DNA from 4 places in the Duganella sp. genome. Region 4 is predicted to be linked to each of the others. Evidence: predicted binding sites of a transcription regulator. Region 4 holds the regulator's gene; each other region holds the start of a gene.

Region 1 (7,687 bases), on a different contig from region 4:
CAGCGCGAGGGCTGCCGGTGTGGCGGTGACGCGGGCGATGAGGGTGGCCATGATCAGAAGAAGCCCAGCGCGTTCGGGCTATAGCTGACCAGCAGGTTCTTGGTTTGCTGGTAGTGATCCAGCATCATCTTGTGGTTTTCGCGGCCGATGCCCGACTGCTTGTAGCCGCCGAACGCGGCATGGGCCGGATACAGGTGGTAGCAGTTGGTCCATACGCGGCCGGCCTGGATGGCGCGGCCGACGCGGAAGGCGCGCGCACCGTCGCGCGTCCACAGGCCGGCGCCCAGGCCATACAGCGTGTCGTTGGCGATGCGCAGCGCGTCCGCTTCATCCTTGAAGGTGGTAACCGACACCACCGGGCCAAAGATCTCTTCCTGGAAGATGCGCATGCTGTTGTCGCCCTTGAAAACGGTCGGACGCACGTAATAGCCTTCCTTCATATCGCCGCCCTGCACATTGCGCTCGCCGCCGGCCAGCACCTGCGCGCCTTCCTGCTTGCCGATGTCGATGTAGGACAGGATTTTCTCCAGCTGCTCCTGCGAGGCCTGGGCGCCGATCATGGTGTTCGGATCCAGCGGGCTGCCTTGTTTGATTTTGGCCACGCGCTCCAGCGCGCGGGCTATGAACTTCTCGTAGATCGATTCCTGAACCAGCACGCGCGACGGGCAAGTGCAGACTTCACCCTGATTCAGCGCGAACATGGTGAAGCCTTCCAGGCACTTGTCGAAGAAGTCATCATCGGCGTCCATCACATCTTCAAAGAAGATGTTGGGCGATTTGCCGCCCAGTTCCAGCGTCACCGGAATCAGGTTCTGCGCCGCATAGCCCATGATCAAACGGCCGGTGCCGGTTTCACCGGTGAAGGCAATTTTGGCGATGCGCTTGCTCGACGCCAGCGGCTTGCCCGCTTCCAGGCCAAAGCCATTGACCACATTGATGACGCCCGGCGGCAGCAGGTCGGCAACCAGTTCCAGCAGCACCATGATGGATGCAGGCGTTTGCTCGGCCGGCTTGAGCACCACGCAGTTGCCGGCGGCCAGCGCCGGCGCCAGCTTCCACACCGCCATCAGGATAGGGAAGTTCCATGGAATGATCTGGCCGACCACGCCCAGCGGCTCATGGAAGTGATAGGCGTAGGTGGCGGCGTCGATCTGCGCGATCGAACCTTCCTGCGTGCGCACGCAGGCGGCAAAGTAGCGGAAATGATCGATCGCCAGCGGAATGTCGGCCGCCAGGGTTTCACGAATCGGCTTGCCGTTGTCGATGGTTTCGGCGGTGGCGATCAGCTGCAGATTGGCTTCCATGCGGTCGGCAATCTTGTTCAGGATGCCGGCGCGTTCGGCGGGAGAGGTCTTGCCCCATGCGGCCTTGGCGGCATGCGCGGCGTCCAGCGCCAGTTCCACATCTTCGGCGGTGGAACGCGCGATTTCGCAGAAGACCTGACCCGTGATCGGCGTAACGTTGGCGAAGTACTCGCCCTTGACCGGCGCGACGAATTTGCCGCCGATGTAGTTGTCGTAGCGTTGTTTGAACGGATTGGCTACGCCCAGTTTGCTGATGTCTGCAAGATTCATGTCGTCCTCTTTCTGCTTTGGTTGGGAGGCCGCTGATTGCGGCTGCGGATACTGCGCCCTCTCCTTTTCGCAAACGCCGTGCCAGCATGCGTGCCCTGCGAAACGGCCCTGATGCGGTGTCACACTGTTCAGCTTTGGAACAGGTGTGTCGCTCAACGGATCACCACACCCCAGGGCAGTTCGCGCACGGCGATATCGGCCAGGCGCGTCGCCCCGGCGGTGTCGATGACGGAGACGCTGTTGGAACGGCCATTGGCCACATACAGGCGCGCGCCGTCCGGCGTCAGCGCCATATTCCACGGCCGCTTGCCGACCGCGATGGTGGCGCGCACGGTATTGGCGGCGGTGTCGATCACCATCACGCTGCCATCGATGCCATTGGAGACGTAGACCTCGCGCCCGTCCGGATGCACGGCAATGCCATTGGCGTTACGCCCGGCGGGAATGCGGGCGATGGCGGCGCGGCTGGCCATGTCCACCACATACACCGCGTTGGCCAGTTCGCAGGCCACGTAAGCACGCGCGCCATCCGGGCTGAATCCCATGCCGCGCGGCCGCAGGCCCACCGCCACGGAGCCGGTCTGGCGCCGCGCTTCGACGTCGATCACATCCACCTGCTCCGCCTCCTCGGCGCTGACCAGCAGCCAGCGCCCATCGGGACTGAACACCGCATGCTCGGGATTCTTGCCCTGCACCGGGATATCGGCCAGCAGCTGGCCACTGCTTGCATCGACCAGCGCCACGCTATTGCTCTCCTCAACCGCCACCGCCACATAGCGGCCGTCGGCCGAGGCGCTCACACCCTCCGGTGACTTGCCCAGCGGGATGCGGCGCGCGGTGGCGCCACTGGCGGTGTCGATCATCAGCAAGGCGCTGCCGGCGGCATCCGCGACATACAGCCGCGTGCCGGAAGGATCAGCCGCCACGCCGCGCGGCCGCTGGCCGGCCGCAAACTCGCGCAGCACAGCGCTGCTGGCGGTATCGATCACGCTGATGCTGCCGGACTTCTCATTCGGCACATAGGCCAGCGGCGCGGCAAAGACTGGACCGCACAGCGCGGCCAGCAACAGGCAAATTCGCTTCATGGTGTCACCTCCCGGAACAAATAGACGAGGAGGTGCAATCAACGTGCCACCACAAAATCCGGATGGCAGGTATATTGCTTACCGGTCTGGCATAAGACCAACCAGCACGGAGACAACATGAAACACTTATTTCGACTGAATGCGGTAGCCGCCCTGTGCGCAGCCGGCAGCGCCATGGCTGCCGAGGAGGCTAGCGTCCCGCAAGACACGGTGGTGATCAGCGCCACCCGCGTCGGCCACACCATCTTCGACATGCCGGCGGCGATCGACGTCATCGACGCAGCACGCATCACCGAAACCCAGCCGCGCGTCAACGCCAGCGAAGCCCTGGCCGCCGTGCCCGGACTGGTGGCGGCCAACCGCCAGAACTACGCGCAGGATCTGCAGATATCCTCGCGCGGCTTCGGTGCCCGCTCGGCTTTTGGCGTACGCGGCGTGAAGCTGATCACGGACGGCATCCCGGCCAGCATGCCGGACGGCCAGGGGCAGGCGGCAACCTTCAATCTGGATATGGCAGAGCGCATCGAAGTGTTGCGCGGGCCGTTCTCCGCCATCTACGGCAACCATTCGGGCGGCGTGGTTCAACTGTTCACGCGTGAAGGCGATGGGGCGCCATCGATTGAGACCTCGCTGTCGGCCGGCAGCTACGGCAGCCGCAAGGCAGACCTCAACGCACAGGGCAAACTGGGGAATGTCGGCTACGTCATCGACGGCTCACGTTTTGAGACCGACGGCTACCGCGCCCACAGCGCCGCCACCCGCGACCAGGCGTATGCCAAACTGACGCTGGCGCCATTGGCCGATGCAAAACTGAACATCGTCGCCAACGCCCTGCGCCAGAACGACACGCAGGACCCGCTGGGCGTCACCTGGGCCACATGGCAGCGCGATCCGCGCGCCGGTGAAACCGATAGCACAGACACGCAAACGCCCAAACGCACGCTGGCCGACCGCTACAACACCCGCAAGAGCATCGACCACCAGCAGATCGGCGCCAGCTGGGAACAACGGTTTGGCGACGACAAACTGCGCGCCACCGCCTACGGCGGCAACCGCAGCGTGATTCAGTACCAGGCATTCTCCAAAGCCTTCCAGGCACCGCCCACGCATTCCGGCGGCGTGGTGGACTTCGACCGCGATTTCTACGGCATCGATGTCAACTGGCTGCACGTCGCGGCGCTGGCCGGCGGCCGCCTGAGCACCACCATCGGCATCGAGTACGGCCGCTCCAGCGATGCGCGCAAAGGCTACGAAAACTTCATCGGTACGCAGTTCGGCGTCAAGGGCGCGCTGCGGCGCGACGAGGACGACAAGGTCACCAACACCGATCCCTACCTGCAGACGGAATGGCAATCCGGTCCCTGGTTGCTGAGCGCTGGCCTGCGCCACAGCAGCGTGATGTTTTCGGTGGACGATCACTTCCTCGGCAATGGCAATGACAGCGGCAGCCTGTCGTACAGCCGCACCACACCGGTGGCAGGCGTGATGTACCAGCTCTCGCCGGTGCTGCACGCCTATGCCAGCGCCGCGCGCGGTTTCGAGACGCCGACGCTGAATGAGCTGTTCTACTCCGGCACCGGCGGCGGCTTCAATTTCCGCCTGCAGCCGGCCACCAGCACGCATCTGGAAGCGGGCGTCAAAGCACGTCCAGCCGAAGGCACCTCGCTCAACGCCGCCGTGTTTGAAGTGCGCACACGCGACGAACTGGTGGTGGACGCCAGCAGCGGCGGCCGCACCAGCTACCGTAACGCCGGCCGCACGCTGCGTCAGGGCCTGGAGCTGTCGCTGGACAGCAGCCTCGGATACGGCCTGAGTACGCGTGTCGCCGTCACCAGCCTGCGCGCGGTGTACGACTCAGCCTTCGGCGCCGTGCTGAAAGGCAGCCGCCTGCCGGGCATCCCCAACGCCAACGCCTACGGCGAACTGGCATGGCGGGCGGCAGAAGGCCGCTACGGCGCCGCCCTGGAAGCGCTGGCCAGCAGCAAGATCTACGCGGAAGACGCCAATGCCGACCAGGCGGCGCCGGGCTACGGCGTGCTCAATGCACGCGTCCACGCCAGCCAGCAGTGGCAAGGCTGGCGATTCAAGCAGTTCCTGCGTTTGAATAATCTGCTGGACAAGCACTATATTGGCTCGGTGATCGTGGGCGACACCAACAAGCGCTATTACGAAGCGGCGCCGGGCCGCAACTGGATACTGGGCGCCAGCGCCCAGTATCAGTTCTAGAAGCGGAAGCGCAGGCCGGCCGCCACCGAGCGTGGCGCGCCGGGAGCGACAAAGCGCGACTGCTGCGGCTCGTTACCGGCGAACATATTGACGCCCACCGCACCAAAGCTGGCGTAGCGGCGATTGGCGGCATTGTTCACCCGCGCATACCACTCCCACTTCGGCGCTGGCCGGTAGCTGGCGCGCAGGCCGAGCAAGGCGTAGCCAGCCACACTGCTTTCACCGCCGGCCAGTCCGTCCTCATTGCCCTGCACGACCAGGCTGGAGACAGCGCTGACATCCGCTCCCAGCGTGAGTTGCGGCGCAGGGTTCCAGTCCAGGCCCAGCTTGAGCGTATTGCGCGGCAGGCCAGCGATGCGCGTGCCCGGCTTCACATGCACATCGCGCACGCCGGTGAACAAACTCCCCTCCACGTCATACACCGCATCGAGATAGCTGTAGCTGATGCGGGCAGCCCAATCGCCCCAACGCTGATTCCAGCCCAGGTCCACGCCCTGATGGCGCGTGCGGTCGAAATTGGCGAAGTAGCCATGCTGTGCCACGCCCGCGCTGCGGAACAGAATATCGTCACGATTCACCGTGCGATACAGCGAGACCGACATCATCGCATTGCGCACGCCCGCCTCCACGGTACGCGACACCACCTGCTTCAGATACGGGTCGGACTGCAAACCAACTGGCAAACGGCACGGCTGTTCAGGATCGGCACAGCCCAGCTCAATCACCGTCGGTACGCGATTACTCTGCGACAGATTGGCAAACACCGTCCAGCCGCCCGCAGCCCGGTGCGCAATGCCCAGCGAAGGATTCAGTCGCCGGTAACTGAAGCGCTCCGCATCACTGGGCGGCAACTGGTTGCTGACCTGCGCGTGATTGTAGCGAGCCGATAGCGTCAGCCAGGTGTCAGCGTCCAGCGCCCAGGTGTCGGCCGCGTAGACGCTGGCCGCGCGCGACCGGCCGCTGACCGAGGCGCCGGTTTCGATCTCTTCATCCGCATCCGTCACCACCGTGCGGTCCGGTGCAAACCACGCCTCCTGCTCGAACTGCGCGAAGTGCACACTGGAGCGATCGAAGCTCACACCTGCGGTCAGCTGATGGGCGCCAGCGTCCATGCTCAGATGCAGATTGCCGCCCTGGCTGGACTGGCGTGTCTGCGTGGTGTTCCAGGTTGCCGGATGTTCGTCCTCGTCTTCATTGACATCGCCGTTGACGGTGTTGCGACGGCTGGTGCGCGCATACGCCATCGCCGTCAGCTCGGTGTATTCATCGAATCGATGAATCACGTTGAACACCAGCTGCCGCAGGCGATTGCGAGTTTCGTCCGGCGACGTGTAGACCGCGCGCTGGTTGTCAGCATACAGCTCGTCCGGCAGCAATCCATTGCCGATCAGGCGACTGCGCCCGGCCAGCAAGGCGACGCTCCACTGGTTGTCGCCGGCGGCGCCGTCCAGCTTCGCATACAGATTACCGAGATGGCCATCCGAGCGCTCGCGCCAGCCGCGATCGGAAAAGCCGGTGCCGGCGACAAACGCATGCCACTGTTGGCCGCTGTCGTAGCCGTAAGCGAAATCAGTACGGCGCTGACCATTGCTGGCTGCTGATATGCCGGCCTCCACACCGGCATGATTGCGGCCGGACTTGGTAGTCAGCGCCAGCGCACCACCCAGCGTATTCAGTCCGAACAGCGGATTCGAACCAGGCGTCAGCAGCACATTGGCAATCGCCGCTTCCGGCAGCATGTCCCAGTTGACCACATCACCAAACGGTTCGTTCACCCGCACGCCATCCAGATACACCGAGATCCCCTGCGAGGAACCCAGCACCGGCGAAGCGCGAAAGCCGCGGAAAGTCAGGTCATTCTGGAACGGACTGCCGGAGATTTCATTGGCATTCACGCCAGCCAGCGAGCGCGCCATGAACTCGGCGGCATTCTGCCCCGCGCCCAGCCCCATCGCCGCCGCGCTGGCAGTCTGCACCTGATACGGCAGGCGGTCACGATCAATCCCCAAGCCAGGCAAAGGTGCGACGCCAACCACGTCAACCGACAGCGCCGCGTCAGCAGCCAGCGCACCACGCCATGCCAGCAGCACGGCGTACGCAAGGCGCTTCATGGCAACTGCTCGTGCACACCGTGGCGCGCAAAGATGGCCTGCAGCTCGCCGCTGGCCTTCATCTCATTGACAGCGGCCTGCAGCAGACGCGCCATATCCTGATCCTCCTTGCGCACCGCCATGCCGACCGCCCAACCGGCGCGCGGCAAACGCTGGAAAGCCACTTCATTCAACGGGAATGCGGGATCGTCGCGGAACACCGATTCGATCTCCGAGCGATTGGCCAGCACCGCATCCAGCTGGCCGGCCTTCAACTGTGCCAGCGCTTCAGCAGCTGTATCAAAAATGCGCACCTGATCGCGGAAGCGGCCATTGCCTTCGCCCAGCAGCACCATGCCGGCAATCGACACCTTCTCCACGCCGATGGTTTTGCCGGCCAGCGCATCGATGCCATCAAACGCCGGCATGCTGCGCGCGCTGCGCACCAGCCGCACCGTCTCGACGTGATACGGTGCGAAGATCGACACCTTGGGACTCTCGTTCATCAGCAGTGGTTCCACCGGCACATGCAGCATCACGTCGGCCGGACCGTAGCCAAGGTAGTGTCCTTTCCACACCATGTTGCGCAGATCGTCGCTCAGGTTTTCGCCCGCAGGGAAAGGCAGCAAACTGAGTTTGAGACCCAGCTTTTCAGCCAGCGCCTTGGCCAGGTCGACATCGATGCCGCTGCTGCGATCAGAGAACGGCGCAA
Region 2 (7,687 bases), on a different contig from region 4:
ATGCTGGTCGCGCCCGTGGCGGCGGCAAACAGGGGGAGGAAGCCCCAGCCGGTCAGCTGGAAGATCCAGTACCAGTTCAGGCGCGCGATGAGTGGGCGTTGGTGGTTCATGGGCTCAGTTGAGGAAGTTATCAATGCGATCATACATCCATGCCGGATCGTCGTACATGATGAAGTGGCGTGCGTTGTCGGCCATTTCAATTTTGGCGCCCTTGAGCTGCGCGTACTGGGAGGTATAGACGGCGGTGATGACCGGCTTGGAGGCGTAATCCTTGTAGGCGATCCAGGTGCCCAGCACCAGCGTTGGCGCCTGGATGCGGCTGATGTCCTGGCGTAGATCGGTGCCCATCATATCGGCCATCGCGTCGATGACGGTGCGGCGGTTGGACAGCCCGCCACGGGCCAGCGCCTTATCGATATCTTCCTGGCGCGTGATCATGGTGCGCATGGTCCGCAATTGCGCCGCGTTGAAAGTGGCTGCATCCTGCGCCTGCATATTGGCGCGCATGCCGGCGGCCATCTCCTTCAGTTGAGCGGGCGTCAGGCTTGGCATCTGTGCCGCGCCGAGTGCCGGCAGGGTATCGACGATCACCAACTGGCCGACCTGTTCGGGGTGGTTCGCCGCCAGCTTCATGCCGAGGAAGCCGCCGAGGCTATGGCCGATGATGACCGGCCGGTTGAATTTATGGGTGCTGATATAGGCGCTTAACTGCTGCTCGACCGCGGGCAGTAATGGCTCCTGAATGGCTGGTTGGCCGGCGAAACCGGCGAGGGTCAGCACATGGCACTGATACTTGCCGCTGCCGCAGAAGTGCCGCACAGTGCCGTCCCAGACGTCGCCGGACGACGCCAGTCCTGGAATCAGGATCATGGGGGCGCCGGTGCCGGTGACATCGACCTTGAAGGCGGGGTGCTCGGCTGCTGCTGCATGGCCCAGCATCAAGGTAGTGGCCAGTGCGGCGATGGTTTTGATCAGCATGGTGGTCTCCGTTGGTGATTAAGTGGGGCCATGCTATCGCCGCCCCACGCCAGCAGCGACGGCTTTGGGATGAGCGGCTTTACCGCCGTGATGAGCGGCCATAACTCCGGGGTCAGGTCCGTCATTTCTACACGGTCTCATCCGTAACGTACGTTACGGATGAGACCGTGTAGAAATGACGGACCTGACCCCGGAGTTAGCTTTCGGCTTTGAGTTTGCGCCAGAGGGTGGTGCGGCTGATGCCGAGGTAGTCGGCGGCGGCGTCGCGGCGCCCGCCGAAGCGGGCAAGGACGTCGGACACGCGTTCGGTCGCCGGCACCGTGCCCAGGCCCCGGGCCGCGAGTTCCGGGGCGATGCTGAGGATGAACGCCGGCGTCAGCGCTTGCAGCGGTTCAGCTGCCAGGAATAGGGCCAGGCGCTCTGCCAGGTTGCGCAGTTCGCGCACGTTGCCCGGCCAGTCGTAGCGCTCCAGCAGGGACGCGCAGGCCGCTATCTCGGCGTGCAGGTTGGGATGCGGGCGCGCGCCCAATGATGCCAGGGCGTTTTTCAGCGACCATTCAGCCAGCGGCAGCACGTCTTCGGCGCGTGCGCGCAGCGGCGGCAGCGTCAGACGCAATACGGCCAGTCGATAGAACAGGTCCGCGCGGAACCGGCCTTCGCGCACGCGCTGTTCAAGGTCGCAGTGGGTGGCGCTGATGATGCGAACGTTGACCGGTATCGGCCGCGTGCCGCCCACGCGCACCACTTCGCGTTCTTCCAGCACGCGCAGCAAACGCGTTTGCAGCGTGAGCGGCATTTCGCCGATTTCGTCGAGGAACAGCGTGCCGCGGTTGGCCGCTTCAAACAAGCCCGCATGTCCACCGCGCCGCGCACCGGTGAAGGCGCCTTCCTCGTGACCGAACAATTCTGATTCCAGCAGGGACTCTGCGATCGCGCCACAGTTCACCGCTACAAAGGGACGGTTCTGGCCCAGCGTGCGCGGCGCTTCACGGTGGATGGCTTGTGCCACCAGCTCTTTGCCGCTGCCTGTCTCGCCTTGTATCAGCACGGTCGCCGGCGATTTCGCATACAGCACCACCGATTGCCGTACTGTCTCCATCGCCGCCGAATCGCCACGCAGATCGTTGATGCCATGCCTGGCACGCAGTGTGTCGGTCACCACCGCGCTGCGCGCGCGGCTGCGGTTCGATTCCAGCTGCGTCAGGCGTGCCATCTCCAGCGCATCGTCAAACGCATGGCGGATCGACGCGGCCGAGTACACGAATACGCCGGTCAGCCCCGCTTCCTCGGCCAGATCGGTAATCAGACCGGCGCCGACGATCGCTTTGATGCCGGCCGCTTTCAAATCGTTGATCTGCGCGCGCGCATCTTCCTCGGTTACGTAAGTGCGCTGCGCCACGTCGAAGCCGAAGGTGCTGGAGAATTCGGCCAGTTCCGCCAGCCGGTCCTGATAGGTGATGATGCCGATGCGGTCCGACACGCGCCGTGCCCGCGCCAGCGCCTGCATCACATCCAGTCCGCTGAATTTGGCGATCACCACCGGCACCGACAGGCGGCCTTTCAGATACGCCGCATTCGAGCCGGCCGCGATCACCGCGTCGCAACGCTCGCTGGCGAGACGCTCGCGTATGTGTTTGGCCGCTTCGTCGAAGCCCAGATTGATCGGCTCGATCGTTGCCAGGCTGTCGTATTCCAGTGTGATGTCGCGGAACAGATCGGACAGGCGCGACACGGAAACCGTCCAGATAACCGGCTTGTCGTTGGCGTCGAAGGGCAGGGGCGTGGAGTGTCGCATGTTTCAATTATAGTTCAAATCTGTTTCAGTGTTTCATTATGAAACACTGGATTGGCTGTAAGTGATTGATTTGTATAGATTGCACGTCTGGCATAGCCCTTGCACTACAGTGCCTAACTTCAACGCAACATCGAAAGGTCTCAACATGAGTCACTACTCCGCAGGCGCCGCGTTCCGCAAAGCCGTTCAGGAAGAATCTCCGCTGCAGGTGGTTGGCGCCATCAATGCCAATCACGCCTTGCTGGCCAAGCGCGCCGGTTTCAGGGCGATCTATTTGTCGGGCGGCGGCGTGGCGGCGGGGTCGCTCGGCCTGCCGGACCTCGGCATCTCGAATCTGGACGACGTGCTGACCGACGTGCGCCGCATCACCGATGTGTGCGATCTGCCGCTGCTGGTCGACTCGGACACCGGCTTTGGCGCCTCCGCTTTCAACGTGGCCCGCACCGTCAAATCGCTGATCAAGTTCGGCGCCGCCGCCACTCACATCGAAGACCAGGTCGGCGCCAAGCGCTGCGGCCACCGCCCGGGCAAGGAGATCGTCAGCAAGGATGAAATGGTCGATCGCATCAAGGCCGCCGTTGATGCGCGCACCGACGACCAATTCGTCATCATGGCCCGCACCGACGCGCTGGCGGTGGAAGGCCTGGACGCCGCCATCGAACGCGCCGTGGCCTGCGTAGAGGCGGGCGCCGATATGATCTTCCCGGAGGCGATGATCACGCTGGATATGTACAAGCAGTTCGCCGCCGCCGTCAAGGTGCCGGTGCTGGCCAACATCACTGAATTCGGCTCGACCCCGTTGTTTACGGTGGATGAGCTGCGCAGCGCCGACGTGGGACTGGTGTTGTATCCGCTGTCCGCCTTCCGCGCCATGAACAAGGCAGCGGAAAACGTCTACGGCGCGATCCGCCGCGACGGTACGCAGAAGAACGTGGTCGACACCATGCAGACCCGCGCCGAGCTGTATGAACGCATCAACTATCACGATTTCGAACAGAAGCTGGATGCACTGTTCGCCGCACAGAAGAAATAACCCCTCGTCATCCCGGCGCGCGCCGGGATCCATTCTGAGCATGCGTTCTATGGGTTCCGGCCTACGCCGGAACGACGCACACTGGAGATAACGAAATGACCGAAGCTACCACCTTCAAACCAAAAAAATCCGTCGCCCTGTCGGGTGTCGCCGCCGGTAACACTGCGCTGTGCTCTGTCGGCAAAACCGGCAATGACCTGCACTATCGCGGCTACGACATTCTGGACGTCGCCACCACCTGCGAGTTCGAAGAGATCGCCTATCTGCTGGTGCATGGCAAACTGCCGACCGTCTCCGAACTGAAAGGCTACAAGGCCAAACTGAAATCCCTGCGCGGCCTGCCGCAAGCCGTGAAGTCGGCACTGGAAGCACTGCCCGCATCGGCCCATCCGATGGACGTGATGCGTACCGGCGTTTCCGTGCTGGGCTGCGTGCTGCCGGAAAAAGATGACCACAACACGCCAGGCGCGCGCGACATCGCGGACCGCCTGATGGCCTCCTTCGGCTCCATGCTGCTGTACTGGTACCACTACAGCCATAATGGCAAGCGCATCGAAGTGGAAACCGACGACGACTCCATCGGCGGCCACTTCCTGCATCTGCTGCACGGCGAGAAGCCGCGCGACTCGTGGGTACGTGCGATGCACACCTCGCTGATCCTGTATGCGGAACACGAGTTCAACGCTTCGACCTTCACCAGCCGCGTGATCTCGGGCACCGGCTCCGACATCCATTCGGCCATCACCGGCGCCATTGGCGCGCTGCGCGGTCCGAAGCACGGCGGCGCCAACGAGGTTGCCTTCGAAATCCAGAAGCGCTACGACAATCCGGATGAAGCGGAAGCCGATATCCGCAACCGCGTCGCCAACAAGGAAGTGGTGATCGGCTTCGGCCACCCGGTGTACACCGTTTCCGATCCGCGCAATGTGGTGATCAAGGAAGTGGCGCGCCAGCTGTCGGAAGAAGCCGGCTCCACCAAAATGTACGACATCGCAGAGCGCCTGGAATCGGTGATGTGGGAAATCAAAAAGATGTTCCCGAACCTGGACTGGTTCTCGGCGGTTTCGTACCACATGATGGGCGTGCCGACCGCGATGTTCACGCCGCTGTTCGTCATCTCGCGCACCTCCGGCTGGTCGGCGCACATCATTGAACAGCGCATCGACAACAAGATCATTCGTCCAAGCGCCAACTACGTCGGCCCGGAAGACCTGAAATTCGTCCCGATCAAGGACCGCAAATGAACACCCATTTCCGCAAGCCTTTGCCGGGCACCCAGCTGGACTACTTCGACGCGCGTGAAGCCGTCGATGCGATCCAGCCAGGCGCCTGGGCCAAACTGCCGTACACCTCGCGCGTACTGGCGGAAAACCTCGTACGCCGCTGCGATCCGGCCACGCTGAATGCCTCGCTGTCGCAGCTGATCGAGCGTAAGCGCGACCTGGACTTCCCATGGTTCCCGGCGCGCGTGGTGTGCCACGACATTCTGGGGCAGACCGCGCTGGTTGATCTGGCCGGCCTGCGCGACGCCATTGCCGACCAGGGCGGGGATCCGTCACTGGTCAATCCGGTGGTGCCGACGCAGCTGGTGGTCGATCACTCGCTGGCGGTGGAATGCGGCGGCTTCGATCCCGATGCCTTCAACAAGAATCGCGCCATCGAGGACCGCCGCAACGAAGACCGCTTCCACTTCATCGACTGGACCAAGAAAGCCTTCCAGAACGTGGACGTGATCCCGCCGGGGAACGGTATCCTGCACCAGATTAATCTGGAACGCATGTCGCCGGTGATTCAGGTGAGCGACGGCGTGGCCTATCCGGACACGTTGGTCGGCACCGACTCGCACACGCCGATGGTGGACGCGCTGGGCGTGATCGCCATTGGCGTCGGCGGCCTGGAAGCGGAAACTGTGATGCTGGGCCGCGCGTCGTGGATGCGCCTCCCGGATATCGTCGGCGTTGAGCTGAGCGGCAAACCGCAAGCCGGCATCACCGCCACCGACATCGTGCTGGCGCTGACCGAATTCCTGCGCAAGGAAAAAGTGGTGTCGGCCTATCTGGAGTTCTACGGCGAAGGCGCCACGGCGCTGACGCTGGGCGACCGTGCCACCATCGCCAACATGGCGCCAGAATTCGGCGCCACCGCCGCGATGTTCTCGATCGACGAGCAGACCATTAAATACCTCAGGCTGACCGGCCGCGATGACGCGCTGGTGGAACTAGTCGAAAAATACGCAAAGCACACCGGCCTGTGGTCGGACAGCCTGAAGACCGCCGAATATGAGCGCGTGCTGAAGTTCGACCTGTCCACCGTGGTGCGCAACATCGCCGGTCCATCCAACCCGCACAAGCGCGTGGCCACCACCGATCTGGCGGCGCGCGGCATCTCGGGCGTGGTGGAAAATGAACCGGGCAAGATGCCGGACGGCGCGGTCATCATCGCCGCCATCACCAGCTGCACCAACACCAACAACCCGCGCAACATGATCGCCGCCGGCCTGCTGGCGCGCAATGCCAACAGGGCAGGACTGCTGCGCAAGCCCTGGGTCAAATCCTCGCTGGCGCCAGGCTCCAAGGCGGTCACGCTCTACCTGGAGGAAGCGGGCCTGATGCCGGAGCTGGAAAAGCTGGGCTTCGGCGTGGTGGCCTATGCCTGCACCTCGTGCAATGGCATGTCGGGCGCACTCGATCCGGTGATCCAGCAGGAAGTGGTGGAGCGCGATCTTTACGCCACCGCCGTCCTGTCGGGCAACCGTAACTTTGATGGCCGCATCCACCCGTACGCCAAGCAGGCTTTCCTGGCTTCGCCACCGCTGGTGGTGGCCTACGCCATCGCCGGCACCATCCGCTTTGATATCGAGAAGGACGTGCTGGGCCATGACGCCAGCGGCAAAGCCATCACGCTGAAAGACCTGTGGCCGAGTGACGAGGAGATCGACGCCATCGTCGCTGCCAGCGTGAAGCCGGATCACTTCCGCAAAGTCTACATTCCGATGTTCGCGCGCAGCGAAGATAGCGGCGAGCGTGCCGCGCCGCTGTACGACTGGCGTCCGCAATCGACCTACATCCGCCGTCCGCCGTACTGGGAAGGCGCGCTGGCAGGCGAGCGCACGCTGAAAGGCATGCGCCCGCTGGCGCTGCTGGGCGATAACATCACCACCGACCATCTGTCGCCGTCGAACGCGATCATGATGAATTCCGCCGCCGGCGAGTATCTGCACAAAATGGGTTTGCCGGAAGAGGACTTCAACTCTTACGCCACCCATCGCGGCGACCACCTGACCGCGCAGCGCGCCACATTCGCCAATCCAACGCTGAAGAACGAAATGGTGCGCGATACGGACGGCAATGTGAAAGCCGGTTCACTGGCGCGCGTGGAACCAGAGGGTAAAGTCACCCGCATGTGGGAAGCCATCGAGACCTACATGGACCGCAAGCAGCCGCTGATCGTGATCGCCGGCGCCGACTACGGCCAGGGCTCGTCTCGCGACTGGGCGGCCAAAGGCGTGCGCCTGGCTGGCGTGGAAGCGATTGTGGCCGAGGGCTTTGAGCGCATCCACCGCACCAATCTGGTGGGTATGGGCGTGCTGCCGCTGGAGTTCAAGCCAGGCGTGAACCGTCTGACGCTGGCGCTGGACGGCACCGAGACTTACGACGTGATTGGCGAGCGCGCACCGCGCACCACGCTGACGCTGGTGATCCACCGCCGCAATGGCGAGCGCCTGGAAGTGCCGGTGACCTGCCGTCTCGATTCGTCGGAAGACGTGTCGATCTACGAAGCCGGCGGCGTGCTGCAGCGCTTCGCGCAGGACTTCCTTGAATCGGCAAAGGCAGCTTAAATGACGCACAAACCGCAAATCAAAATCCCCGCCACCTATATGC
Region 3 (7,687 bases), on a different contig from region 4:
TTCATGCCCTGCAGGATTTCCTTGATCTTCTTGAGCACCGTTTCAGACTGGGTCCTGGTGTCGCCGAAGGCTTCCAGGGAATCGCCCGGCGCATCCTTGTTGACCACCGCCGGCACCTGGCCGCTGATGAAATGGATGGTGGCGGTCGGCGGTATGGTCACCGCCAGCGCGATCGGAAAATCGGAGTTCGGAATCTTGTGGCGCACGATATCGGCCTTCGGTGCGGCGGCGGCGCTGCCGCAGGCGGCGGCGATCAACAAGGTGGCCAATGCTTTTTTCATCGTCATGTTCTCTCTCAGTGTTTGTTGGACATTACGGAATTGCCGAACGGGTCGACGCCCAGCGCGGTGCGCAGCGCGCCGACATCGGCCTCGCTCACACCATCGGCCTGGTTGCCCCAGTTGGAGCGCACAAAAGTCAGCACGGTGGCGATATCGCGGTCGCTCAGCGACTCGCTGAAATCCGGCATGCCGCCGCGCCCCTTCAGCAGCACGGTCGCCACCTCGCTGCCCTTGCCCTGCACGAACTTGCTGCCGGCCAGCGCCGGGAAGGCGCCGGGTATGCCTTTGCCGGTCGGCTGATGGCATGCCGCGCAGTTCTTCAGGAACAGCGCCTTGCCGTCCGTCTGCTGCGCCTGCGCCTGCGCGGCCAACGCCGTCAGCGCCGCCAGCGCCGTCATCAAAAGCTGCTTCATGCGCTGGCCCTTTCATGGATTTTGGCGATCTGCTGCCATGCCGATTCGATGGCGCCGGCCTGCCAGCCGGTCAGATAGCTCAGGTGCTCGCCGGCCAGCAGGATGCGGCCCTCGCCTTCCAGCAGCGTCGGATAGGCGGCGGCGCGGGTTTTCTCGGTCCACTCGGCCCAGCCGCCCAGGTTGTACTGCACCCGGTGCCACGCCACCGAGAACGCCGTCTCGAAGCTCTCGGTGTATTGCGGGAAGATCTTCTGGCCGGCCGCCAGTGCGAACTCGGCGCGTTCCTTGGGCGACAGCGCACTGATTTCAATGGCCTGCGTCTGGTACTGGTAATAACCGAGCAGCACGCCCTTCTTCTTCTGGAAGCCATACGACGGCACCGAAATGGTGTTGATGCCTTTCAGGTCGGTCATGATGTGGCCGCCGTAGATGTGGTCATCCTCCTCCCAGAAGCGGCGCTTCATCTGCAGGCCGATCTTGCCCACCGGCGCATACGCCACCGCGGCCACGGCCTTCTTGAATTTGTCCGAGAAATCGGTATCGATCTGGCGCAGCACCGACAGCGGTATCGCGCACAGGCAGTAGTCGGCGCTGATCGCGCTGACCTTGCTGGTGCCGGTGTCCTTGTAAGTCACCGTCACCCCCTTGTCGTTCTGACGGATGGTCTGTACCTCGGCCTTGTAGCGGATATTCCTGCCGACGCGTTTTTCAAACGCCCTGGCGATGGCATCCATGCCGCCCACCGGCTGGAACATGGTGTTCTGCATCGGGAAGTCCTGCACCGCGCTGTAGACGTTGCCCAGCTTCGACGCCAGCAAATCCTTGAAGCCCAGCGGGTCGGACGGCGTGCCGGGGTTCGCACCCGCACCGGGATTGACCGCCCAGCCACGGCCGCTGCGGCCCTTGTACTGCAGGTCGCCGGCGGACAGCGCGCCCTCGTGCTGCAGATAGTCCAGCAGCAGACGCTGATCATCGGCGCTCAGTTCCTGATCGAGCGCGTGATTCTTGACCGACTTGGCCAGCAACTCGGCCACATGGCCGCGCATATCGGCTTTCACTTCCTTGATGCGCACCCGCTTGCCGGCCAGCGGCCCGGCGTTTTCCGAATACACATAGGCGTGATCGTTATCGTTGATCATCACCTCCAGCGGGACCTCGAACAGCCTGGTGTAGTGCAGCGTCGACTGATGGTGCAGCGGAATGCGCCATGGGCCGTGGTTGATGTAATGGCCGTCATCGAAGGCGCAAGTCTGCTTCTCGCCGCCCAACTCGGTCAGGCTGAAACCCTTGCGCGCGGTCTGGCAGCGGCCGCCGGCAAACGCGCGCGCTTCCAGGATCTGCACCTTGTAGCCCAGCTTTTCCAGCTCGAAGGCGGCAGTCATGCCGGCCAGGCCGGCGCCCAGTATCAGCACCTTCTTGCCTTTGCCGCTGCCGCTCAGCGCCGGCGGCGCGGAAGCGGTGGAGGCAATCCCCATGCCCCACGCATTCATGGTATTCAACAGCAATCCGGTGCCGCCCACCGCCGCGGCCCGATACAGAAAATCCCTCCTCGTAAATGAACTAAACGATTTATACGGTTTTACTGTTTTACTATCCATCTGCTTCCTCACCAGTCTGCTGAAAGATCCTTGGGAGACTTGCGATCCCATAGTTCCTCTTTAGCAAACGGCGTGCCACTGCATGGACAAAAAATAAACCTGTTTCACGTATTTGTATCTATGTCCTTACATGCGCCCGCGGCGGGGCCGCAGGCGCAAGGACTTTATTTATGGGCCGCTCAGTTGACCAGACTGCGGAAGCCCTGCGTAGTGCTACGTAAGGCCGCGCCGGGAAGCGCTTTTTGAGTGCGCGGCAAGCGCGCGATTTCTGCTGCCGACAGATGTTGGTGCGCGGCACTGGCCTCGGCCAGGTGGCAGGCCTGGAACTGCAGCGGCGCGGCCGCGTCCAGCAGATACACCATATCCAGATTGGCCGGATCATAGGCCAGCTTGACGCTCCAGCTGCCGCGCAGGCGTGCCCGTTCGAACCAGCGCTCGTTGATGGCGCGGGCGCAGGTGTACAGGCTGTCGAACAGGGCGATGCCCTCGGCCGTCACGCTGGCTTGCGCCACCGGCATCAGGCTGCAGCGCAGCAGCTGCTCGGGATAGATCTTCAGGCCGCCGCCGCGATGCTCGCGCCCCCAGTCCCACAACTGGCGCGGGGTGGCGTTGCCGGCATGCGCCAGCTGCTGGCGGCCGTTGTAATACAGGATGCAGTCGATCACGATGCGGGTGAACTGTTCCACATCGAGCACGCCATCCAGCCGGCACGACGCCCTCGGCATGCCCGGCGCCAGCAGGCGGAAGCGCTTTTCCAGCACCGCGCGCCAGTCGTCCGGCCCCTGCTCCACCGCCATGCTGCGCAGGTTGAAATTATTCAGCAGCGTATCGCCGCTCCAGCCCAGCGTCAGCGCGGCATTGGCCAGCAGCGCTTCCGGCAGATGACGGCACGGCCACTGGTCAGCGTCGATGTTGCGGCCATAGCGCTGGCTGTAGTGCTGCTTGTCGGCGCCGCAGTTGGCCAGCGCCAGCATGGCCTGCGACCAGTGCACCTCGCCCAGGCCGACATACACCCCGCACACCATGCGGCTGAAGACGTCGGTCACCACATAGATCAGCGGGCGGCCGATGGCCTGATTGCGGTCCGCGCGCGACACCAGCTGCACCTCGGCGCGCAGCGCGTCCAGATAAAAGCCGTCGCCGGGCCGCCCCGGCGGCAGCGCGGACGCCGCCAGCGCCGGCGCCGCCGCCTGCAGCATGGCCGGCAGCGCGCGTGCCGCGCGCCGCGCCACCTCGGGCGGACGGTCGTCATCATGATCGAGCCAGTAATTGAACTGGCCAAAGGTCGGCACCGCCTTCATCAGGCCGGACGGCGTGGTCAGCACGCGGCCGGCGTCGGCGTCGATGCGGCGCTCGACAAAGAAATCCGCCAGCATCTGCTGGTACGCCCCCAGCCGCGAGAACTTGGCATGGGCGGCCGCATAGCGCGCCGTGGCGACGCGGAACACGCGGCGGATCTCCTCGTCCGCGTTCAGGCCCGGGCCGGCCTCGGTGCCGTTTTTACGCGGCCTGCCGCGCTTCACCCCGGCCGAGGACTGGCGTACCTTGCCGCGCCCGCCGGAGTTGCTGTAATCGGGCAGCAACGCATTGGGCGTCTGCCCGCGCTGCCAGTAGCGGCGCAAATAGCGGTAAATGGTGGGATGCGAGACGCCGTGCTGCGCCGTGGCCTGGGCGATCAGCGGGCCGCGCAGGCGCGCCTCATAAATCTGCGGCTCCTGCGCCACCAGCCCGGCGATGATGTCCCACGCGCGGGCGCGCAGTTGCAGGTGCTTGGGCGGCAGCAGCTCCTGGCTGACCACCACCAGGTAAGGGTCGGCCGGCAGCACGCTGGCGTGGCCGGCCTGGATGTCGGCGTGCAGCGCCGACAGCTGGATCAGCTCCACCTCCGCCGAACTGGCCGCCACGTCAAAGACATAGGCGTGGTTTTGCTCGGGAGCGATCCACAGGATGCGGACGGTGCGCGGCGACGGATGCGTATAGTGCAGCAGGTCGTTGCGCAGCAGCATTAGCGCTCCCGCGAGGAAAAGGAGGAGACATTAAACGGCCGCGTATCGACATAAATCGAGTGCAAGCCGGCCGGATTCGCCTCGCGCAGCATTTGCGGCTTGATCGAATCAACCAAGGTCGTCCACAGCTTCCTGAATGAAGTCATTGCCATGCTCCCATGCGTAACGTCTCCAGGTTGAAGGCGCTGATGCTGCCGCCACTTATCACGATTGTGCTATCACATATGCAATAAGTGGGCCAGCCGCCCTGCCGCTATGGAAGCCGCGGCGGACGCGGCCCGCCAAGCTTGCTTTTGGTGCAATGCAGCACCAGCATGGGGAAAGCAAACGGGGCCTTGCGGCCCCGTGGTGATCAATACTTCTTCTTCGGCTTGGCGCCCGGCGCCGGCTTCTTGGGCGGCGTGTGCTTGGCCGACTCCGGCGGCATGCGGTCGGCATGGCTGATCTTCAGCTGCGCGCCGCCCACCCACACCTTGCCCAGGTTGCGGAACATATCGTCCGGCATGCCGTCCGGCAGTTCCAGCATGCTGTGGTCGTCGAAGATCTCGATGCGGCCGATGTACCTGGCTTCCAGCCCGGTCTCGTTGGCGATGGCGCCGACAATGTTGGCCGGCGTGATCTCATGGTTGCGGCCCACCTCCACCCGGAACGCCGACATCGGCACCGCCAGCTTGCCTGGCTTTTCCTTTTTCTTCCTGGCGGGCGCCTCGTCGCTATCGTCGGCGGCCGCGCGCACGGCGCGGTCCAGCGGCGAGCCGGCCGCCTTGGCCGGTTTGTCGGCGCGCGCCGGCTTGGCGGCGGCTGGCGCGGCGGCCGGAGGCGGCGCCCCCTCGCCATCGACACTGATGCGCAGCGCCTGGCCGGCCACGCGGATGCCCGCCATCAGCTCCAGCGCTTCCTTGCTCAGCGTGTCCGGCATGTCCAGCACCGTGAAGTCATCGAAAATCTCGATGCGGCCGATGTTCCTGGAGTCGATGCCGCCCTCGTTGGCAATGGCGCCGACGATATTGCCCGGCTTGACGCCGTGCTGGTAGCCGACCTCGATGCGGTAGGTGCGCATGCCCGGCTCGGACTCGCGCGGCATGCGTTCCTTCTTGCCGAAACGCTCGCTGCGCTCCGGCCGCTCGGCGCGCTCCGGACGGTCAACGCTCTGGCGCGGCGGACGCTCTTCCCACTGGGTCTGCTGCTTTTTATCCAGCAGCAGCGGCACGTCGCCACGCGCCAGCTTGGCCAGCGCGGCGGCGATTTCCACCGCTGGCACATTGTGCTCCTGCTCGAAGTCCTCGATCAGCGACTGGAACTGTTCCAGGCCGCCCTCGGCCAGGGTATCGGTGATCTGCTGCTTGAAGCGGGCAATGCGCACATCGTTCACCGCCTGGATGGTCGGCAGCTCCAGCTGGCCGATCGGCTGGCGGGTGGCGCGCTCGATCATCTTCAGCAAGCCTTTTTCGCGCGGCGTGATGAACAGGATCGCCTCGCCGCTGCGGCCGGCGCGGCCGGTGCGGCCGATGCGGTGGGTATAGCTTTCCGGATCGTGCGGCACGTCGTAGTTGACCACGTGCGAAATGCGCTCCACGTCCAGGCCGCGGGCGGCGACGTCGGTGGCCACCAGGATATCGATCTTGCCGTCCTTGAGCATCTGCACCGTACGCTCGCGCTGCGCCTGCTGGATGTCGCCGTTGATGGCGGCCGCCGAGAAGCCGCGCGCCTGCAGCTTCTGCGCCAGTTCCTCGGTGCCCAGCTTGGTGCGCGAGAAGATAATCATGCCGTCGAAGTTCTCGGCTTCCAGGATGCGCGTCAGCGCGTCCAGCTTGTGCATGCCGGACACCAGCCAGTAGCGCTGGCGGATGTTCTCGTTGGTGCCGGTCTTGGCCGCCACCGTGATTTCCTTCGGATTGCGCAGATAGGTGTTGGCGATGCGGCGGATGGCCGACGGCATGGTGGCCGAGAACAGCGTGGTCTGGCGCGATTCCGGCGTCTCCTGCAGGATGCGCTCGACGTCGTCGATAAAGCCCATGCGCAGCATTTCGTCGGCTTCGTCCAGCACCAGCGTTTTCAGTTTGGACAGATCGAGCGAACCCTTGTCCAGGTGATCGATCACGCGGCCAGGGGTGCCGACCACCACGTGCACGCCGCGGCGCAGGGCCGACAGCTGCGGGCCGTAGCTCTGGCCGCCGTAGATCGGCAGCACGTGGAAGCCGGGAATGTGGGCGGCATAGGTCTGGAACGCCTCGGCCACCTGGATCGCCAGCTCGCGGGTCGGCGCCAGCACCAGCGCCTGCGGTGCGCTCTGTTTGATATCGATGCGCGCCAGGATCGGCAGTGCGAAGGCGGCGGTTTTACCGGTGCCGGTCTGGGCCTGGCCCAGCACATCCTGGTTATTCAGCAGCAGCGGGATGGTCGCCGCCTGGATCGGGGATGGCGACTCATAGCCGACATCATTCAGCGCTTTTAACAGCGGCGCGCCGAGATCGAGGTCGGAAAAAAGGGCAATTGGGGATACTGGGGAGGCAGACATGGCGTCACTCACAAAAATTGTTCGAATCGCCTAATTGCGAAAGAAATTGGTGCGTAGTTTACTCTGTCTGGGCCAACTCAGTGTTTTTTTGCCAGAATTAACCTCCAAATGCACGCTTTTCAGGAGTTTTCCATGATTCGTCCCTTGCTTGCCACCCTGTTCCTCGCCGGTTCGGCGGCGGCCGCCAGCTACGGCCCCCAGCTGGAAGGCTTCGCCTATCCGCACCCGCTGCACAAATACAGTTTTGCCTCCCAGGGCGTCAACCTGGAAATGGCCTACATGGACGTCGCGCCGGCCGCCGCGGCCAATGGCAAGACCGCCGTCCTCCTGCACGGCAAAAACTTCTGCGGTGCGACCTGGGAGCAGACCATCAGCGTGCTGACCAGGGCCGGCTACCGCGTAGTGGCGCCCGACCAGATCGGCTTCTGCGCCTCATCCAAGCCAGCGCACTACCAGTACAGCTTCCAGCAACTGGCCGCCAACACCAACGGCCTGCTGAGACACCTCGGCGTCCAGCAAGCCATCGTGGTCGGCCATTCCACCGGCGGCATGCTGGCCACGCATTACGCCCTGATGTACCCCGACGCCGTGACGCGGCTGGTGATGGTCAACCCGATCGGGCTGGAAGACTGGAAAGCGCTGGGCGTGCCGCCGATCAGCGTCGACCAGTGGTATGCGCGCGAACTGAAACTGTCGGCCGACAGCGTGCGCGCCTATGAACGCGCCACCTACTACGGCGGCAACTGGAAGCCGGAATACGAAAAATGGGTGGACATGCTGGCCGGGTTGAATAACGGTCCGGGCAAACAACTGGTGGCGTGGAACTCGGCGCTGATCTACGACATGATCTTCACCCAGCCGGTGGTGTATG
Region 4 (7,687 bases):
CATGGTCACCGCCGATGATGCATTTATTGCCATTTCCTACTCCGGCGAGAGCTCGGAGCTGATGACCATCTTGCCGGTGGTCAAGCGCATGGGCAGCAAGGTGATTGCCATCACCGGCAAGCCGGGCTCCAGCCTGGCCACCATTGCCGATGTCCACCTGAACGTGGCGGTGGCCAAGGAAGCCTGTCCGATGAATCTGGCGCCGACCACCTCCACCACCGTCACCCTGGCCCTGGGCGACGCCATTGCGGTGGCGCTGCTGGACCTGCGCGGTTTCAAGGAAGAAGATTTCGCCCGCTCGCACCCGGGCGGCGCACTGGGCCGCCGCCTGCTGACCCACGTGAAAGATGTGATGCGCAGCGGCGACGCCGTGCCGCGCGTGACCGCCGGCGTCAAGCTGACCGATGCGCTGCTGGAAATCACCCAGAAGGGCATGGGCATGACCGCCATCGTCGATGCCGACAACAAGCCGGTCGGCGTATTCACCGACGGCGACCTGCGCCGCATGATTGAAAAAGTCCAGGATTTCAGCAAAGTGGTGATCGGGGATGTGATGCATGCCAACCCGCGCACCATCTCGCCTGAGAAAATGGCGGTGGATGCGGTGGCCGTGATGGAGCAATACCGCATCAACCAGATGCTGGTGACCGATGCCGACGGCAAGCTGGTCGGTGCGCTGCATATCCACGACCTGACCCGCGCCAAGGTGATCTGATGACCGAGCTGACCTATGTGGAACGCGCCGCGCGCGTCAAGCTGATGATTTTCGACGTCGACGGCGTGCTGACCGACGGCAGCCTGCATTACGGCGCCGACGGCGAGGCGCTCAAGACGTTCAACGTGCAGGATGGCCTGGGCATCAAGCTGATCCAGGAAGCCGGCATCCAGACCGCCATCATCAGCGCGCGCACTTCGCCGCAGGTGATCCGGCGCGCGGCCGATCTGGGCATCAGCCATCTGCACCAGGGCGGCCACGACAAGCTGACGCCGTTCAACGCGCTGCTGGAGAAGACCGGCCTGACCGCCGAGCAGGTCGGCTTCATCGGCGACGATGTGGTGGACTTGCCGATCCTGGCGCGCGCCGGCTTTGCGGTTGCGGTGCCGAACGGCCGCAAGGAAGTGCTGGAGCGCGCCCACCACGTGACCGTGGCCCACGGCGGCCGTGGCGCGGTGCGCGAGGTCTGTGAGCTGGTGCTGCACGCGCAGGGGCTGTACGAGCGCGTGCTGGCGCAATTCCTGGTTTGACAGGGGGTAATCATGCGTAAAAGAACAGCCCACCGCTGGCAGCTGACCCTGATCATGATGGCCGGCGTGTTTGTGGCCGTCGGCAGCTTCTGGCTGGTGCAGGTGGTCAACCAGGCCGGCGAGGAAGCCCAGGCCGACAAGTTCCGCGACGAGCCGGACTACATCATCGACCGCTTCAGTACCGTACGCATGAACAAGAATGGCCAGCCGGCCTACATCATTTCCGGCGATAAGCTGACGCACCGCCCGCTGGATGACTCGTCGCTGATCGACAAGCCGTTCGTGCACGGGCTGGCCACCGAACAGCCGCCGATGAATATCCACGCGCAGACTGCCGTTGTCGATCAGGGCAATACGCGCGTCACATTGAATGGTAATGTGGACGTGGTGCGGCCCGCCACCAGGCAAGCGCAGGAGCTGCGCCTGAAGACCAGTACGCTGACCGTGTACCCGGATGAAGAACGCATGGAAACCGACGCCCCGGTCGAGATGCTGGTTGGCACCTCGACTGCCACCGGCACCGGCATGAAGGCCAACAACGCCACCCGCCAGATTGCGCTGGGCGGCCGCGGAACGATTACGATGCCGCCGCGCGCGGCACATTGAAGGAAGCAATGATGAAGATGAATAAACTGATGTTGTCGGCGGCGCTGCTGCTGGCCGCCGCTGCCGGCGTGGTGCACGCCGAGAAGGCCGATTCCACCAAGCCGACCCAGGTGACTTTCGACCAGCTGGACGCCGACGACGTCAAGCAGATCAAGACCTTCACCGGCAATGTGGTGCTGACGCGCGGCACCCTGCTGATGAAGTCGCCCAAGGCGGTGGTGACGGAAGATCCGGAAGGCTACCAGTTCGTCGTGCTGCACAGCGCGCCGGGTGTGCAGGCCACCTTCCGCCAGAAGCTGGACGGCGCCGGCGACCAGTGGGTCGAGGGCCAGGCCGACCGCATCGAGTACGACAACAAGACCGAGCTGGTCAAGCTGTACGCCAAGGCGCAGATCAAGAAGCTGGAAGGCGGCAAGCCCGCCAGCCAGGTCGACGGTGAATTCATTTCCTACGACAGCCGCAAGGAATTCTTCGCGGTGAAGAACACGGCCAGCGGCGAGAGCAAGCCGGGCGCGGGCCGCAGCACCATGGTGATTCAGCCATCGAGCAAGCTGGCAACGCCGCCTGCGCCGACCACCCAGCCTGCACCGGGGAAATAAGATGGAAGCATCCTGCGGTAGCACCCTGATCGTCAAAGGCTTGCAAAAGACCTACGGCAAGCGCCAGGTGGTGCATGACGTGTCGCTGCAAGTCGAATGCGGTGAAGTGGTCGGCCTGCTGGGGCCGAACGGCGCCGGCAAGACCACCTCGTTTTACATGATCGTCGGCCTGGTGCCGTCGGACGCCGGCAGCATCGATATCAGCGGCACCGATATCTCCTCGCTGCCGATCCACCGCCGCGCGACGATGGGCCTGTCCTATCTGCCGCAGGAAGCGTCGGTGTTCCGCAAGCTGACTGTGGAAGAAAATATCCGTGCCGTGCTGGAAATCCAGAAAGTGGACGGCAAGCCTTTATCCAAGGCTGACATTGATGAACGGCTGAATACCCTGCTGGCCGATTTGCAAATCGAAAAGCTGCGCGAAAACCAGGCGCTGTCGCTGTCCGGTGGCGAGCGCCGCCGCGTCGAGATCGCGCGCGCCCTGGCCACCAATCCGCGCTTCGTGCTGCTCGATGAACCTTTCGCCGGGGTCGACCCGATTGCCGTGATTGAGATCCAGCGCATCGTGCGCTTCCTCAAGGAGCGCGGCATCGGCGTCCTCATTACCGACCACAATGTGCGCGAGACGCTGGGCATCTGCGACCGCGCCTACATCATCAACCAGGGGACGGTGCTGGCTTCCGGCCGTCCGGACGACATCATCGCCAACGAGTCGGTGCGCCGCGTCTATCTGGGTGAACATTTCCGTATGTAAGTCTTCATGAAACAGTCTCTGCAACTGCGCACGTCGCAGCACCTGGCGTTGACGCCGCAACTGCAACAGTCGATCCGGCTGCTGCAGTTGTCAACGCTGGAGCTGCACCAGGAACTGGAACAACTGCTGATCGATAACCCGCTGCTGGAACGCCTGGACGATCCGCTGGACCATTCGCTGCGCCTGCTGGCCGATGGCGCCATCAGCCAGCAGGCGCCGGCCGGCGAAGCGCCGCCGGAAGGCCCGCCGGGCGAGGCGCCGGCGGCCGAAGCCGACACCTACGATGCCCCGGCCGCCGACACTGAAAGCACCACCCCCGATGCCGACCTGGACTGGGGTGACTCCGGCCGCAGCAAGAACAACGACGACGAGGAAGCGCGTCCGCAACTGGAAGCCCATCACTGCACGCTGCGCGAGCATTTGATGGAACAGATGCGGGTGACGGTGCTGGAAATGCGCGACCGCGCGCTGGTGGAGCTGATCATCGACGCGCTTGACGAAAACGGCTACCTGGAAGAATCGCTGGAAGAAATCCACGCGCGCCTGCCGCCAGAGCTGGAGATTGAAATCGAGGAGCTGCAGACCGCGCTCAAGCTGCTGCAAAGCTTCGACCCGATGGGCGTGGGCGCGCGCAATGCGTCCGAGTGCCTGGCGATACAAATCAGGCGTTTGCCCGGCGTGCCTTTGGTGACGCGGCGCATGGCCCTGGCCATCGTGGAAAATCACCTGACCTGGTTTGCCCAGCGCGACTTCAACAAGCTGAAAAAAACCCTGCTGTGCGATGACGAAGACTTGCGCGAAGCGCAGGCCGTGATTCGCCAGTGCAATCCGCATCCGGGCGCGGCGTTCGCCTCCGATGTGTCGGACTATGTGGTGCCGGATGTGATCGTCAAAAAATCGCGCAACGGCTGGCAGGTCAGCCTGAACAACGACGTCATGCCGCGCCTGCGCGTGAACGCCATGTACGCCAACCTGCTCAAGCAGGGCAAGGGGGAAAGCGCCATGGGCGCGCAATTGCAAGAGGCCAAATGGCTGATTAAAAATATGCGCCAGCGTTTCGATACGATCCTGCGCGTGGCACAGGCGATAGTAGAAAGACAAAAGAACTTTTTCTCGCATGGCGCCGTCGCCATGCGCCCCCTTGTGCTTCGCGAAATTGCTGATACACTGGGACTACACGAGAGCACTATTTCTCGCGTAACAACTCAAAAATATATGCTGACCCCGCACGGCATGTTTGAGTTGAAATATTTCTTTGGTAGCCATGTCGCCACCGAAGCTGGCGGGGAAGCAAGTTCGACGGCGATACGTGCCTTGATTGTGCAATTGACAGGAGCTGAAGACCCGAAAAATCCTTTATCCGACAGTAAGATTGCGGACATGCTGGGAGAACAGGGCATGGTGATTGCGCGACGGACTGTTGCCAAGTATCGCGAAGCTCTCAAAATCCCGCCAGTAAGCCTCCGCAAGTCTTTGTAGTGTGTTGGTTCCTGCGCGCCCGGCAGCAATGGGCACCGCACTAACCGTCAGAAGCGACTTATCTTTAGGAGTGTGTATGAATCTCACCATCAGTGGACATCATCTCGAAGTGACCGCAGCGATTCGCGAGTACGTGCAGAACAAGCTGGAACGGGTCACCCGCCACTTTGATCAAGTGATTGATATTGCTGTCATCCTGACCGTAGATAACCTTAAAGAGAAAGAGAAACGCCAGAAGGCTGAAATCAATCTGCGTCTGTCCGGTAAAACCGTCTACGTGGAAAGCCTGTCGCAAGACCTGTACGCCGCCATCGATACCCTGATCGACAAGCTTGATCGCCAGGTCATGAAGTACAAATCCAAAGTTCAATCGCACGGGCACGATGCCATCAAGCATATCCCGGATAGCTACGAACCCGCTGCCGCCGCCCTATAACAACGGCCCCGGCACATACAACTAAGGGCGCATGAGGGCGCCCTTTTTTGATCCTGCCCTGTTAAACGATTTTCTAAATCTTGGCAAGCTGCATTGGCGTTTACACAACGCAACGCAAATCTCTCTGGAATTTACAGTGCTGGAATGGTTTAATCATTAAGTTAAACGTTTTCCTATAACTACAAAGAGAGACTACACGATGAATCAACTCGCGATCCGGCCGCTGAGCGCGGCAATTGCCTTGATCTGCCTGTCCAGCGCCTGGGCACAGGAAGAGCCCGCGACGGTGGTGGTGTCCGGCATCCGCAAATCGTATGCCGACGCCGTCAACATGAAGCGCGACACCCTGGAAATTACCGACAGCATTTCATCCGACGGCCTGGGCCGCTTCCCTGACCTGAACGTGGGCGAGGCCATCCAGCGCATTCCCGGCGTGCAACTGAACCGCGAAGCCGGCTCGCGCAACGCCACCATCAACTTGCGCGGTCTGCCTGGCACCTTCGCGCTGACCACGATTAACGGCATGTCGTTCGCCCAGCCGGTGCTGAATGGATCGACCCCGCTGGGGGCGTTCAACTCGGACATTTTCAGCGCGGTGACGGTGCTGAAAAGCCCGACCGCGGCAGAACAGCCGGGCGGCCTGAGCGGCAACATCGATTTGCGCATCACCTCGGCGCTGGCGCGCAAGGATGGCGGCGGCATCACCGTGGGCGACGAATATGACGAGCTGGGCCGCCTGACCACGCCGAATGCCACGGTGTCCTGGAACAAGCACTTCGGCAAGGATCTGGCGGTGTTTGGCGTGTATGCCTACAAGAAAGAAGATTTCCGCCGCGATTCGACCCAGATTCAGGATTACGATCAGCTGACGGCAGCCAACCTCGGCATCACGCAAGCGCAGTTCGACGCGCGCTATCCAAAGTCGGAATACGCCAAGGGCATCCTGTTCCCCGGCCAGATCCGCCAGACCGTGACCGCCAACACCGGCGCCACCCACAGCGGCGCGGCCGGCGTCGGCTGGCGCATGAACAGCGAGACCAAGCTCAACCTCACTGGCTACTTCAGCGACCGCAAGCTCGATGCCTCCAACCAGTACCTGAACTATATCGACCCGACCGTCAATTCGCCGATCACCAACCTGGGGCCGATCTTCACCATCGATACGCCGAGCGGCAAGCAGGCCATGATCAATTCCTACGATTACGCCAACGCCAGCATCACCGACTCGCTGCGCTCGGCGCCGCAACGCCAGCGCACGCATGGGCTGAGCGCCGATGTCGATTGGGAGAACGACGACTGGCACTTCAACGGCGCGCTGCACAGCTCGCGCGCAGAAAACCGCCAGGACCAGCTGTCGATTGACATCGTGCAATCGGCGCGCACGCTGCCCGGCGCCAATGGCACCTATGGCCACTACTACTCGGGCGGCACCGACCTGGCGCAGTCCATCCTGACCCTGTTCACGCCCACCGCCAGCCACATCAATCCGGGGCCGTACGACCAGCGTCCCGGCACCTCGGTCACGCAGGCGCGCAACAATGGCAACGACCGCTTTGGCGTGACCGGCACCAACGGCCGCGCGCTGACCTCGGTGGATGCGGTGCAGGCCACGGCCGAGCGCAGCTTTGAGGAAGGCTTCTTCAAGTCGGTCAAGGCCGGCTTGCGCGCCGAGAACAATGACTTCGTATCGAGCGGTACGCGCAACACCGCGCAAGGCATCAACTTCGCGGCCATCCAGCCCTCGCTGGCGATTGCCAATCCCTATCTCGACACCTTTGCCGGCGGCTACATCCCCGGCTACACCAAAAACTGGGTGGCGGTCGATATTCCTGCGGTGCTGAACGCGGTCAAGCCGGTGACGGTGCTGCCGGGCCAGACGCTGACGCCGTATGGCCTGGTCAACAACGACGCCGATCCGGGCTTCTCTTCATATAACTTCTCGGTCAAGAACCGGATCGCTTCGGCCTTCGTGTCCAGCATCTGGGGCACCAGCGTGCTGGGCATTCCGCTGAAGGGCAATCTGGGCGCGCGATACGAGACCACGCGCGAAACCGTCAATTCGATCGATACCAGCAACCAGACCGTCACCATCCCCGGCGGCACCAAGGTGGTGACCACCAAGACCCCGCGCGAGTTCGAGCAGCGCTATCGCAACTTCCTGCCGTCGCTGGTGGCCAAGGCTGACCTGAGCGACAAGCTGGCGCTGCGTGGCGCCGCCTACCGCACCTTTGTGCGGCCGCAGCCGCGCGATATCACGCCGTCCACGGTGGTGACCGAACCGGCGCAGGGCGCCACCACCCCGACCTATAACGTGGTGCTGGGCAGCGCCGACCTGAAACCGTACACCGCCAATTCCTTTGACCTGGCGCTGGAGTGGTACAACCGGCCGAACGGGCTGGTGGCGCTGACCGTGTTCCAGAAAGATGTGAAAGGGCTGGTGGGGCCGGTGCGCGACGTCAACCGTCTGTGCCCGGCCGATGCCACCGCCTTGGGCCTGGGCCACCTGAGCGTGGTGGGCAGCAATTGCATGAGCGATATCCTGGTCAATGTCGGCACGGCGGAAGCGCC

Evidence for each region. The regulator sigma-54, encoded in region 4, starts transcription at its own class of promoters, with help from an activator protein. The targets are predictions, from matches to a motif close to TGGCANGNAANCTGCTTT.
Region 1: the regulator sigma-54 is predicted to act here: its motif matches at 2,691-2,708, upstream of ABDW57_RS27760 (beta-propeller fold lactonase family protein).
Region 2: the regulator sigma-54 is predicted to act here: its motif matches at 2,862-2,879, upstream of prpB (methylisocitrate lyase).
Region 3: the regulator sigma-54 is predicted to act here: its motif matches at 2,353-2,370, upstream of ABDW57_RS19335 (flavin monoamine oxidase family protein).

The regions. Positions count from the first base shown of each region.
Region 1 is NZ_JBCNLB010000037.1:8,735-16,421, forward strand. Features, by position in the region: gene ABDW57_RS27750 (DUF779 domain-containing protein) at 1-51, opposite strand, end outside; gene adh (aldehyde dehydrogenase) at 54-1,574, opposite strand; gene ABDW57_RS27760 (beta-propeller fold lactonase family protein) at 1,727-2,659, opposite strand; gene ABDW57_RS27765 (TonB-dependent receptor) at 2,777-4,885, shown strand; gene ABDW57_RS27770 (TonB-dependent receptor) at 4,882-6,996, opposite strand; gene ABDW57_RS27775 (transporter substrate-binding domain-containing protein) at 6,993-7,687, opposite strand, start outside.
Region 2 is NZ_JBCNLB010000008.1:29,953-37,639, reverse strand. Features, by position in the region: gene ABDW57_RS15645 (histidine kinase) at 1-110, opposite strand, end outside; gene ABDW57_RS15640 (alpha/beta hydrolase) at 115-978, opposite strand; gene prpR (propionate catabolism operon regulatory protein PrpR) at 1,175-2,773, opposite strand; gene prpB (methylisocitrate lyase) at 2,919-3,806, shown strand; gene prpC (2-methylcitrate synthase) at 3,902-5,050, shown strand; gene acnD (Fe/S-dependent 2-methylisocitrate dehydratase AcnD) at 5,047-7,644, shown strand; gene prpF (2-methylaconitate cis-trans isomerase PrpF) at 7,645-7,687, shown strand, end outside.
Region 3 is NZ_JBCNLB010000012.1:116,917-124,603, forward strand. Features, by position in the region: gene ABDW57_RS19325 (RidA family protein) at 1-281, opposite strand, end outside; gene ABDW57_RS19330 (cytochrome c) at 296-694, opposite strand; gene ABDW57_RS19335 (flavin monoamine oxidase family protein) at 691-2,343, opposite strand; gene ABDW57_RS19340 (Mu transposase C-terminal domain-containing protein) at 2,472-4,298, opposite strand; gene ABDW57_RS19345 (hypothetical protein) at 4,298-4,444, opposite strand; gene ABDW57_RS19350 (DEAD/DEAH box helicase) at 4,651-6,816, opposite strand; gene ABDW57_RS19355 (alpha/beta hydrolase) at 6,949-7,687, shown strand, end outside.
Region 4 is NZ_JBCNLB010000014.1:49,990-57,676, reverse strand. Features, by position in the region: gene ABDW57_RS20370 (KpsF/GutQ family sugar-phosphate isomerase) at 1-715, shown strand, start outside; gene ABDW57_RS20365 (HAD family hydrolase) at 715-1,245, shown strand; gene lptC (LPS export ABC transporter periplasmic protein LptC) at 1,258-1,851, shown strand; gene lptA (lipopolysaccharide transport periplasmic protein LptA) at 1,869-2,450, shown strand; gene lptB (LPS export ABC transporter ATP-binding protein) at 2,452-3,204, shown strand; gene ABDW57_RS20345 (RNA polymerase factor sigma-54) at 3,211-4,683, shown strand; gene raiA (ribosome-associated translation inhibitor RaiA) at 4,760-5,119, shown strand; gene ABDW57_RS20335 (TonB-dependent receptor) at 5,319-7,687, shown strand, end outside.